DNA from 3 places in the Georgenia sp. 311 genome. Region 1 is predicted to be linked to each of the others. Evidence: riboswitches for the same ligand, from Rfam matches in the RefSeq annotation. Region 1 holds a riboswitch; each other region holds the start of a gene.
What was found. A riboswitch is a leader RNA that binds a small molecule or an ion and turns the genes downstream of it on or off. The one in region 1 is predicted to bind S-adenosylmethionine.
Positions count from the first base shown of each region.

Region 2: it holds a riboswitch for S-adenosylmethionine, as region 1 does, so the genes downstream of both, FHE66_RS14510 (hypothetical protein) here and FHE66_RS05265 (O-succinylhomoserine sulfhydrylase) in region 1, are expected to answer to the same signal.
Region 3: it holds a riboswitch for S-adenosylmethionine, as region 1 does, so the genes downstream of both, FHE66_RS07335 (methionine ABC transporter ATP-binding protein) here and FHE66_RS05265 (O-succinylhomoserine sulfhydrylase) in region 1, are expected to answer to the same signal.

Region 1 covers NZ_VDFS01000029.1:17,923-21,532, reverse strand. The annotation lists gene FHE66_RS05275 (hypothetical protein) at 1-177, opposite strand, end outside; gene FHE66_RS05270 (hypothetical protein) at 174-1,076, opposite strand; SAM riboswitch class I at 1,289-1,373, shown strand; gene FHE66_RS05265 (O-succinylhomoserine sulfhydrylase) at 1,378-2,649, shown strand; gene FHE66_RS05260 (SRPBCC family protein) at 2,656-3,075, opposite strand; tRNA gene FHE66_RS05255 (tRNA-Arg) at 3,170-3,245, shown strand; gene FHE66_RS05250 (dihydrofolate reductase family protein) at 3,378-3,610, shown strand, end outside.
Region 2 covers NZ_VDFS01000064.1:11,263-14,872, reverse strand. The annotation lists gene FHE66_RS14515 (hypothetical protein) at 578-1,189, opposite strand; SAM riboswitch class IV at 1,332-1,445, shown strand; gene FHE66_RS14510 (hypothetical protein) at 1,457-1,855, shown strand; partial or broken gene FHE66_RS14505 (DUF6351 family protein) at 1,992-3,610, shown strand, end outside.
Region 3 covers NZ_VDFS01000038.1:97,478-101,087, forward strand. The annotation lists gene FHE66_RS07325 (lysylphosphatidylglycerol synthase transmembrane domain-containing protein) at 1-844, opposite strand, end outside; gene FHE66_RS07330 (CPBP family intramembrane glutamic endopeptidase) at 915-1,688, opposite strand; SAM riboswitch class I at 1,818-1,903, shown strand; gene FHE66_RS07335 (methionine ABC transporter ATP-binding protein) at 1,914-2,894, shown strand; gene FHE66_RS07340 (methionine ABC transporter permease) at 2,891-3,568, shown strand; gene FHE66_RS07345 (MetQ/NlpA family ABC transporter substrate-binding protein) at 3,592-3,610, shown strand, end outside.

The DNA.
Region 1 (3,610 bases):
AGGTGAGAGGACCTGGGACCCGAGCACGGCGTCGTGCACCGCGACCTCGGCGACCTGCGTGGCGAGGCTGCGGGCGACGTCGCCCTTGGTGTCCAGGACGTCGGCGGTGGCCCGCATGTCGGCGACGCGCGCGAGGACCCCGGTCGCGCCCCCACCGACCGTGAGGGACTCCGTCACAGGACCTCCTCGGCGTGGAGCAGACCGGTGAGGGCGGAGAGCAGCTCCTGGCGGACCTGGCCGAGGTCCGAGCGGCGCAGGGTCACCGCGTGGGAGCTGGCGTCGACGAGCTCGACGACGTCGGCCTCGGTCCACAGCCACACCCCGCGGAAGGCGAGCGCCTCGGCGCCGCGCAGCCGGACCGCGCTCACCGAGGCGCCGCCGGTGACGTCGCCGGCCAGCGAGCCGAGGACCGACAGGGCAGAGGTCGGCAGGCCCGCGAGGTGGGCGGCGACGTCCTGACGCCCGGAACGCATCGCCCGGGCGATCGCGGCCGACTGGGGCCAGCCCACGCGCACGGGCGAGCGGTGCTCGGGGCCGAAGGAGGCGGTCGGGCCGGGCAGCGCCCGCACGACCTCGTTGAGCAGGCCACCGGCCGCGGAGAGCGAGACCTCGACGACGGGCTCCTGCTCGAGCACCGCCTCACCGTCGGTGACCCCCGCCTGCCGGCGGCGGCGGGACAGGGCTGCCGTGCGGCCGGCGCTCCACGCGACGGCCTGGTTGACGACGACGTCACCGGCCCAGGAGGCGACGTCGACCCGCACCTCGGACTCCAGGAGCTGGAGCATGCCGAGGACGCACGGCGGGGTGAGGGCGGTGACGGTGTCCTCCGCCGGGACGTGGCTGGCCAGGCCGCGCAGCTGGAGGCCTGCCCAGGCGCGCGCCCGCTGCTCGTCGGTGAGCGGGGTGTCGGGGTCCAGGCCGAAGGACTCGGGCTCGAACCCGGCCGGCGTGCCGGCGCCGGGGGCGTGGGAGAGCAGCGCGGAGCGCAGCACGGTCCACTCCGCGACGTCGAGCCGGAAGCGCGCAACCTTGCTGTGCGCCTGGCGCCGAGCGCGCTGGACGGTCTGTGCAGACATGGCGACCACCTTTCTCACCGGGCCGCACGGGGCGCCGGTGCCCCCGCGGTCATCCTCGCCTCGGGGGTGCGGCCCTGACCATGGGGAGAACTGCCCATGCCGCGCGCCACCCCGTCCCACGGAGGCCGGGCTGTCGCCCTTATCGGTCCACCTGGTGGGACCGGCCAGGTGGCCGCCCGGGCCCGCCCCGGGCCTCTGGCTAGCATCGGGTCGACCCATCCAGAGCAGCCGAGAGACCTGGCTCGACGACGCTGCAGCAACCCGGTCCACGGGTGCTCCCGCCAGGAACGATGGAGGAGCCATGGCCACCGACCCCGCCCGCCCCGCCTGTCCCGGCCCCGGCGGCTACCCGGACCCCGACCCGGCCTGGGGACCGGCGACGCGCGCCGTCCACGCCGGGCACGCGCGCACCGGCTTCCAGGAGACCTCGGAGGCGCTGTTCCTCACCCAGGGCTTCGTCTACGACGGCGCCGCGGACGCCGAGGCGGCCTTCGACGGCACCCTCGACCGGTTCACCTACGCGCGCTACGAGAACCCGACGGTCTCGACGTTCGAGGAGCGGCTGCGCGCACTGGAGGGGGCCGAGGCGTGCCTGGCGACCGCCTCGGGCATGTCCGCGGTCTTCTCCACCCTCGCCGCCCTCGTGCGCAGCGGCTCGCGCATCGTCGCCGGCCGCGCCCTGTTCGGCTCGACCGTGACGGTCTTCGAGGACCTCCTCGCCCGCTGGGGCGTGGTCACCGACTACGTCGACGCCCACGACCTCGCCGACTGGCGGCGGGCCCTGGCCACCCCGGCCGACGTCGTCTTCTTCGAGACACCGTCCAACCCGATGCAGGACGTCGTCGACGTCGCCGCGGTGAGCGCGCTCGCCCACGCCGCGGGAGCGACGGTCGTCGTCGACAACGTCCTGGCCACCCCGGTGCTCCAGCGGGTGCTGCCCCAGGGCGCCGACGTCGTCGTCTACTCGGCGACCAAGCACATCGACGGGCAGGGTCGGACGATGGGGGGCGCGGTGCTCGGCAGCCGCGAGTTCGTCCACGGGCCGCTGCGGCTCGTGCTGCGCAACACCGGGCCCACGCTCAGCCCGTTCAACGCGTGGGTGCTGCTCAAGGGCCTGGAGACGCTGCCGCTGCGGGTGCGCGCGCAGAGCGCCGCGGCCCTCGATCTCGCCCGGTGGCTGGAGACCCGGCCCGGCATCGGTCGCGTCCACTACCCCTTCCTCGACTCCCACCCGCAGGCGGCGCTCGCCCGGGCCCAGATGAGCGGCGGCGGCACGGTGGTGACGTTCGACCTCGTCGTCGACGGCCGTCCGGCGGGCCGGGCCGAGGCGTTCGCGTTCCTCGACGCCCTGCGCCTCGTGCTCATCTCCAACAACCTCGGCGACGCGAAGTCGCTGGTCACCCACCCGGCGACGACGACGCACCGGCGGCTCGGTCCCGACGGGCGTGCCCGGGTGGGGATCAGCGACGCGACCGTGCGGCTGTCGGTGGGGCTGGAGGAGGTCGCCGACCTGCGCGCCGACCTCGACCAGGCGCTCGCTGCGGTGCGCGCCGTGCGCCGGCCGGCGGCCTGAGGCGGGTCAGCCGGCCGGCCGGGTGCGCCGCACCCAGCGGGCCATCCGCCACATCGCCACGGCCGCCATCGCCTCGAGCACGGGGTTGAGCACGCCGGGGGCGGGCACGGGGCCGCGCAGGTGGGCGTCGTAGGTCCACGTCACGCGTGACCGGCCGCCCGCGGCGGGGGACACGGTGATCGTCGAGGTCCCCAGGAGCACGGGCCCGAGCTTGCGCAGGACGAGCTCGTGGGGCGGGTCGGCGCGCGCGACCTGCATCCGGTCGACGAACACCCCCGCGGTGCGCGCGAGGACGACGTCGCCGGTCCGGGCCGGGCCCGGGGGCGCCGCGACGTGGGTGAGCGGGATCCACCGGTCGTGCCGGCCGAGCGTGGCGACGAGCCGGAACGCGCGGTCGGGCGGGACGTCGAGCACGCGCGAGGCCATGGCCGGGACTGTAGTGGGCGCGGGCGTCCGCAGCCCGGGGTGGCGCCCGCATGACGTACCCGCGCCCGGGCGCGGGTAGGCTAGCCCGTGCCCCGCCCTCGTAGCTCAGGGGATAGAGCACCGCTCTCCTAAAGCGGGTGTCGGCAGTTCGAATCTGCCCGAGGGCACCAGGCGCGGACGTACCCTCCAGGAGGGGATGCGTCGTGCCGTGCGTGGTCGCCGTCGACGACGTCCGGCCGGCGGGCCGCTGAGTCCGGCGCTCCTCCCGGGTCTGCACCAGCACCCGCACCGAGGAGGAACGCATGCGCACCGTGACGTACTCGATGGGAATGTCCGCGGACGGCTACGTCGTCGGGCCGGACGGCCGCTTCGACTGGGCGGCGCCCGACGCGGAGATCTTCGCCTTCCACCTGGAGGAGATCCGGCAGGTCGGGGTCCACCTCCTGGGCCGGCGGCTCTACGAGGTGATGCTCTACTGGGAGACCGCCGAGGAGGACCAGGAGCTCGACGACGCGGAGCGCGAGTGGGCCCGGCT
Region 2 (3,610 bases), on a different contig from region 1:
CCCGCAGCGAGTGGACGTGAGTGCGCAAGCTAGGCCTCAACTCGCCCGCCCAATGTCTGGTGCGGCTGGGGCATAGTGAGCAACTGTGACCTACAAAAGGTGGAAGATCGACCCGGCTGGCGTGTGGCACCTGTCCCGAAAGCGGGAGCAGTCCGAGGCGAGGTGCGGAGCGACTGCCCTTCGCGGGTCGCTACCTGCCGGCGCGTGGACGCTCGTCCAGAAGTGCCCACAGTGCGTGAAGCACTATTACTCGGATCAGCGCGGAAAGCTCCCGCGTCCGAACAAGGCGAACCTCAAGGCATTCACTCCCACGCCGATATCCCAGCTGACCGAGCAGGAGCGTCGGCAGCGGCGCCGCGAGGCCAACGCAGAACTCGAGCGACAGTTAGCTCGATCGAACTTCCGGCCGCTAAGTGCCGGCTCACCCGGCCTGGGCAAGAAGAGATAGCCTCCACCCGCCTTTGTGCGCGAGGCTCGATCGCGGCCTGCTGCGGCACCCGGACCTGGAGAGGCCCGCCTGTCTAGGGCAGGACTCCCCAGGCCCGGTGCAACACAGTTCTGAGCGCACCACTCCGCGTCAGGCCGCGCCGGCCTGGTCGGCGTAGTGGTTCACGAACACCACCATGTCCTCGAGGCTCATCTGCTCGGGGGTCGCGGTGACGGTGATGACGCCGTCGGCCGTGCGCTGGTAGCAGGTGATCGAGCTACCCGACTCGTTGGTGCCACAGCTCCCGGTGCCAGCGGCCGTGTTGTCGGTCTCGATGTACTCCACCAGCGACTCGTACGGCGAGCTGAGCACGTTGCTGTCGACCGCGATCATCACGGTGAAGCTCTCGTCGTTGTACATGCGGGCGGGGCCGGTGGCCTCCCCGAGCGTGTAGGGACCGATGGCCTCCGGGGGCGTGGCCAGGGCCTCGGCGGGGATGACCGCACCCTCGGCGGCCGGGCCCGGGTCACTCGCCCCGAGGTCGGCGCCCGCGGCGCTGTCGGTCTCGCTCCCGGCGCTGTTCTCCTCGGCCGGGGTCGTCTCCTCCGGCTCCGGGGTCGTCGGCTGCTCCGGCGTCGTCGCCTCCTCGGCCGCCGTCGTGGGCTCGGTGGCCTCACCGTCGGCCGAGTCGTCGCCGCAGCCGGTGAGGCCGATGGTGGCAAGGGCGAGGGAGGAGAGGAACAGGACGTGCTTGCGGCGCATGGGGGGATATTCCTTCGATGTCAGAGCAGGTGGGCCCGCAGTCGTCTACGGGAGTAGTGCAGACCTTGGCGCATCACCCGGAGGGCCGCCACTCGGAGCCGGCGCCGGGCGATGTCGGTGCCTGCCGCTACCGTCCTGCCCAGGTCACGAGGACCAGCGCCACGCCCTCCGGCGTGCTGGTCCGGCAACCGCGCCCCGCGCACGGTGCCCCCGGAGGAAGACCCGCCCGCGCCGACCGGCGCGGGAAGAGCGAGACGAGGAGACACCTTGACCACCGTTGCCCCGTGCACCGTCGGCGCCTGCTGCCGCAGCTACAGCCCCGGGCACCTCATGCACCACATCCACACCGGGAAGGCCCAGAGCGCGCCGGAGGGGTGGCGCGACGGCGTCGTCCGTTCGGTCGACGAGGGCAACGTCGCCGTCGTCGACCACCCCGGCGGCGAGGGGTCGTGCACCGTGTGGCACCACCACGACCTGTCGGTCATGTGCCCGCCCGGCACGGCCGTCATGGTCAACGAGCGGTGGCACGCCCTCGCCGTCGGGCGCGTCGTCGTCAACGTGCTCGTGCACGACGGCGCGGGCCCGGTCCCGTCCGTCCCGGCACGCTGCGCGCCCGGCGTCATCGTCACGCACCTCGGCACCGGCCACGGGGTCATCGCGACCTGACGCGGCTCCCCCGGCTCGCCGTGTCGGCCCCGGCCGATAGCATCCGGGTCTCAGCCCGCCCCGGCGGCCAGGACGGCCGCCGCGGGCGAAGGCTGGGTTCCGATGAGGGAAGCACATGAAACCGGGGGGTTCAACGATGAAGTCAGCCCATGCGGTCCTTGCCGCACTTGTCCTGGCCGGTCTGCCGGCCGCGGCCCACGCCGACCCGCCGGAAGGCCGCGACGGTCCGCCGCTGCGTGCGCTGGAGATCGAGGTGGTCTCCAGCCTGCCTGAGTTCGTCAGCGGCGGTGACGCGCTGATCGAGATCTCGGCGCCGCCGGGAGTTGCGCCACCGCACGTGCGGATCTCGGTGGACGGAGAGCGCCGCGACGTCGACCTCGAGTGGTCCGGTGACCGGCGCACGCTCGTCGGCGTCGTCGACGGGCTCGAGCTCGGCGCGCAGACGATCACGGCCACCGCACCGCGCGGGCGGGAGGCGAGCGTCGAGGTGGTCAACCACCCCGCCGAGGGCCCGCTGTTCGCCGGACCGCACGAGCAGCCGTTCATCTGCCAGACGCAGGACTTCACGCTCCCGGTGATCGGGGGCAACCTCGGCGCGGCGCTCGACGAGGACTGCTCGACGACCACGCGCGTCGACCACTTCTACCGGACCACGGGCGGTGAGTACGTGCCGTGGCCGGCGGACGCGCGCCGCTACCCCGCCGACCTCGCCCGCACGACGACGTCGGACGGCGAGCGCGTCCCGTTCATCGTCCGGATGGAGACCGGCACCGCCAACCGTGGGATCTACCAGCACACGGTGCTGCACGACCCGCTCCGCGAGAAGGACCCCTCCCCCGCGCACCGGCCGAAGGGCTGGAACGGACGGGCGATCTACACCCTGGGCGGTGGCTGCACCGGCGGCTGGTTCCGCCAGGGCGAGACGACCGGCGGGGTGACCGACGCGTGGATGCTCGGCCAGGGGTACGCGGTCGTCTCCTCGAGCCTCAACGTCTTCGGGCAGAACTGCAGCGACCTGCTCGCCTCGGAGACGGCCGCGATGACCAAGGAGAAGTTCATCGAGGTCTACGGGCGCGAGGACTTCACCATCGGGTTCGGCTGCTCGGGCGGCAGCTACCAGGCCCACCAGACGGCCGACAACTACCCGGGCATCTTCGACGGGATCGTCGTGGGCTGCTCCTTCCCCGAGGTCGGGTTCGGCACCGTCAACTTCATCACCGACGCCCGGCTGCTGAACAACTACTTCACCGACCCCGCGCTCGCGTGGACCGACGAGCAGAAGCGGGCCGTCACCGGCTTCGCCAACCTCGCGACGATGCCGAACGTCGCGGGCGGCGCCCAGCGGATCGACCCGACGGCGTTCTGCCCCAGCGTGCTGCCCGTGGAGCTGCGCTACCACCCGACCGACAACCCCGGCGGGGCGCGCTGCGACGTCTACGACCACACCGTCAACGCCTACGGACGCGACCCCGAGACCGGGTTCGCGCTGCGGCCGCTGGACAACGAGGGCATCCAGTACGGGCTGCGAGCCCTGGAGGACGGTGTCATCACGCCCGAGCAGTTCCTCGACCTCAACGAGCAGGTCGGCGGGTACGACCACGACGGCAAGTTCCGCGCCGAGCGCTCCGAGGCCGACATGCCGGCCGTCGAGGCGGCCTACCGCACCGGGCGGCTCACCAGCGGCGGCGGCGGGCTGGCGAGCACGCCGATCATCGACTACCGCGCCTACAGCGACGACCTGCCGAACGGGGACAT
Region 3 (3,610 bases), on a different contig from region 1:
TCTCCGCCAGGTGCTCGGTGTAGCCGATGGGGGAGGAGGTCGTCACGGTCCATGCCCGCACGTCGCCGCCCTCGGGCGGGTCGAGGCGCACGACGCGGACGGCGTCGAGCCCGGCCCGCCGCAGCCCCTGGACGAGGTCGATGCCCTCGGCGCGCTCGTTGAAGACCCCGACGAGCAGGCGCCCGGCGAGCCCGACGAGCCGGCCGAGGAGCACGGTGACGACGGCGCCGGGCAGGGTGAGTGCTCCGCGGATGACGGTGAGGGCGAGCACGACCCACAGGAGGTTCCACGACCAGCGCACGGAGGGCCGCCGGTCGCGCGGGCCCATCGCGGTGAGGAGTGCGGCGAGCGCGGCGACGAGCGGGTTCATCGCGATGACGCTGTCGCCCTCGCTCGTGATCGTCAGGCCGACCGACAGGGCGCTGGGCCCGTAGGAGTCGAGCAGCCACACCGCGGCGGTCGTGAGGGACCAGGCGACGACGGCCGCGGCGAGCGCCTCGAGGACCGAGCGCCAGCGGCGCCGCACGAGCTGCATGGCGACGACGAACAGCGGCAGGAAGAAGGTGACGACACCCTCGAGCACCGTGACGGGCAGGAGCAGGATCTGGCGCAGGACGAGCGCGGCGGCGGACTGGACGTCCTCGGTCACCCCGATCGCCGTCGCGTGCGCGTAGACGGCGAGGAGGAGCACGACGCCGATCCCGAGCGCCGACATGACGAGCTCGAGGAGGTCGCGCGGGCGGCGCACGCGCACGGCCGGGAGGTCGACGAGGAGCACCTTGCGCCGGGGCGCCTCCGGGGCGCCGGGCGCGGGCGTGCGGGTGTCGCCCGGCCGCTCCGTCATGCGCCCGATTCTAGGACGTGCGGCCTGCGCAGACGCGGGAGCCGGGTGGGCGTGGCCCCTTCCGGGCGGTTCAGGTGAGTCCGAGGGTCCGCAGCACGGACTCCGGCAGCAGCGAGTAGCCGACGAAGGCGACGACGTCGATGAGCGTGTGGGCGAGGACGAGCGGCATGGTGCGCCGTCGTCTGCGGTAGTACTCGGCGAACACGACGCCCATGGCGACGTTGGCCAGGCCCGGTCCGATGCCCTGGTAGAGGTGGTAGGAACCGCGCAGCAGCGAGCTCGCGGCGACGACCGACGCGGGGCGCCAGCCGAGCTGCTCGAGCCGCTCGATGAGGTAGCCGGCTGCGATGACCTCCTCGAGGAGCGCGTTCTTCAGCGCGGCGAGGATGAGCACCGGGACGGTCCACCAGTACTGGTCGAGCGTGGCGGCCTGCACCTCGACGGTGATGCCGAGCGCGCGGCCCAGCGCGTACACCCCGAGCCCGGGCACCCCGATGAGCGCCGCGAGGCCGACGCCGACGGCGAGGTCGCGCCAGGGGCGGGAGAACGTGAGACCGATGCGGCTGGTGGCGCGCCGTCCGGGCTCGCTGAGGAGGAAGAGCGCGAGGGCGACCGGCACGAGCGCGAACCCGATGTTGAGCAGCTGGTAGGTGAGGTCGAGGTAGGGGCGCGGGGAGCGGGAGGGGTTGAGCGCGGTGGTCTGCTGCCGCAGCGGCGCCTCGGCGGTGAGGCGGGCGATGATGTTGACCACGGCGTACACCCCGGACTGCCCGAGGGACAGGCCGAGGACGATCCACACCTCGGTCCGCAGCCGGCGGGCCGGGGCGTCGGTGCGCGGCGGCATGAGGCGGTTATAGCAGGAGGCGGCCGGGGCGGCTCGCCGGGCATCTCCGGTGGCGCCCGGATGGCAAGACGCGCGTCTCGCCAGCCGGACGCACTTGCCAGGACCCGGATTCGCGATCCTACGATGTGGCCACCATCCAGAGCAGCCGAGAGACCTGGCTCGTCGACGCTGCAGCAACCCGATCCGTCGGGTGCTCCCGCCAGGACCGATGGAAGGACGTCTCTCGTGATCAGCCTGACCGACCTGCGCAAGGTCTACCGCAGCCGCGGTGGCCGCGAGGTCGTCGCGCTCGACGGCATCGACCTCCACGTCCCGCGCGGCGCGATCCACGGGATCGTCGGGGAGTCCGGGGCCGGCAAGTCGACCCTCGTCCGCTGCCTCACCGCCCTCGAGCGCCCGACCTCCGGGACCGTGAGCATCGACGGCGTCCCGCTCGCCGGCCTCGGTGAGCGGGAGCTGCGCCGCCAGCGGCGCCGCATCGGGATGGTCTTCCAGCACGTCAACCTGCTCGAGGCGCGCACGGCGGCGGCCAACGTCGCCTACCCGCTGCGGGTCGCCCGCGTGCCGCGCGAGCGTCGCGACGAGCGGGTGCGCGAGCTGCTCGAGCTCGTCGGGCTCGGCGACCGGGCCGACGCCTACCCGGCCCAGCTCTCCGGCGGCCAGAAGCAGCGCGTCGGCATCGCCCGCGCGCTGGCGGCCGAGCCCGCCGTCCTCCTGTGCGACGAGCCGACGTCGGCGCTCGACTCCGACACCACCCGCCAGATCCTCGGGCTCATCCGCGACGTCCGCGACCGGCTCGGGATCACCGTCCTCATCATCACCCACGAGATGGCGGTCGTCCGCGAGGTGTGCGACTCGGTCAGCCTCCTCGACCACGGCCGCGTCGCCGAGCACGGGCTGATCGACGTCGTCGCCGGTGACCACGGCACCCGCCTGGCCCGCGCACTCGTCCCGCTGCCTCCCGAGCCGCGCGAGGAGGGCCGCGCCACCCTCGAGCTGTCCTTCGGCGGTGAGGTGAGCACCGCCCGGGTGCTCGCCGCCGTCGCCGCGCTCGGCGAGGAGGCCGACGTCTCCGCCGGCACCATCGAGACCCTTGCCGGCACCCGGGTGGGCCGGCTGCGACTGTCCGTCCCGGTGTCCGCCGCCCTCGTCGCGCAGCGAGAGCTGCGCGCGGCCGGGGTCCACGTCGAGGAGGTGGCGCCGTGAGCTGGCTGCAGGACGCCCTCGCCAACCGGGTCATCACCGAGCAGCTGCCCGAGGCGACCCTCCAGACCCTCTACATGACGGGGCTGTCGACCGTCATCACCATCCTCCTCGGCCTGCCGCTCGGCCTCGCGCTCGTCGTCACCGCGCCCGGGGGCCTGCGCCCCGCGCCGGCGCTGAACACGGTGCTGTCCGTCGTCGTCAACGTCGGGCGCTCGATCCCGTTCATCATCCTCATGGTCGCGATCCTGCCGCTCACCCGGCTCCTCACCGGGACCACCTACGGGTGGCGGTCCGCCGTCGTCCCCCTCGCCGTCGCCGCCATCCCCTTCTTCGCCCGGCTCGTGGAGAACGCGGTGCGCGAGGTGGCCCCGGGGAAGGTCGAGGCGGCCCAGATGGTCGGTGCCTCCCGGCTCGGGATCGTCGGCGGCGTCCTCGTCCGCGAGGCACTGCCCGCGCTCGTCGGCGGCGTCACCGTCACCGTCATCACGCTCATCTCCTACTCCGCGATGGCCGGCGCGCTCGGGGCCGAGGGCCTCGGTGCGCTCGCCGTCAACCACGGCTACCAACGCTTCCAGACCGACGTCATGGTCGTGACCGTCGTCGTGATCATCGTGCTCGTCCAGCTGATCCAGATGCTCGGGGACCGGGTCGTGCGACTCGTCGACCACCGCTGAGCCCCACCGAGAGGACCCAACCCATGCGCACCACCCGACCCG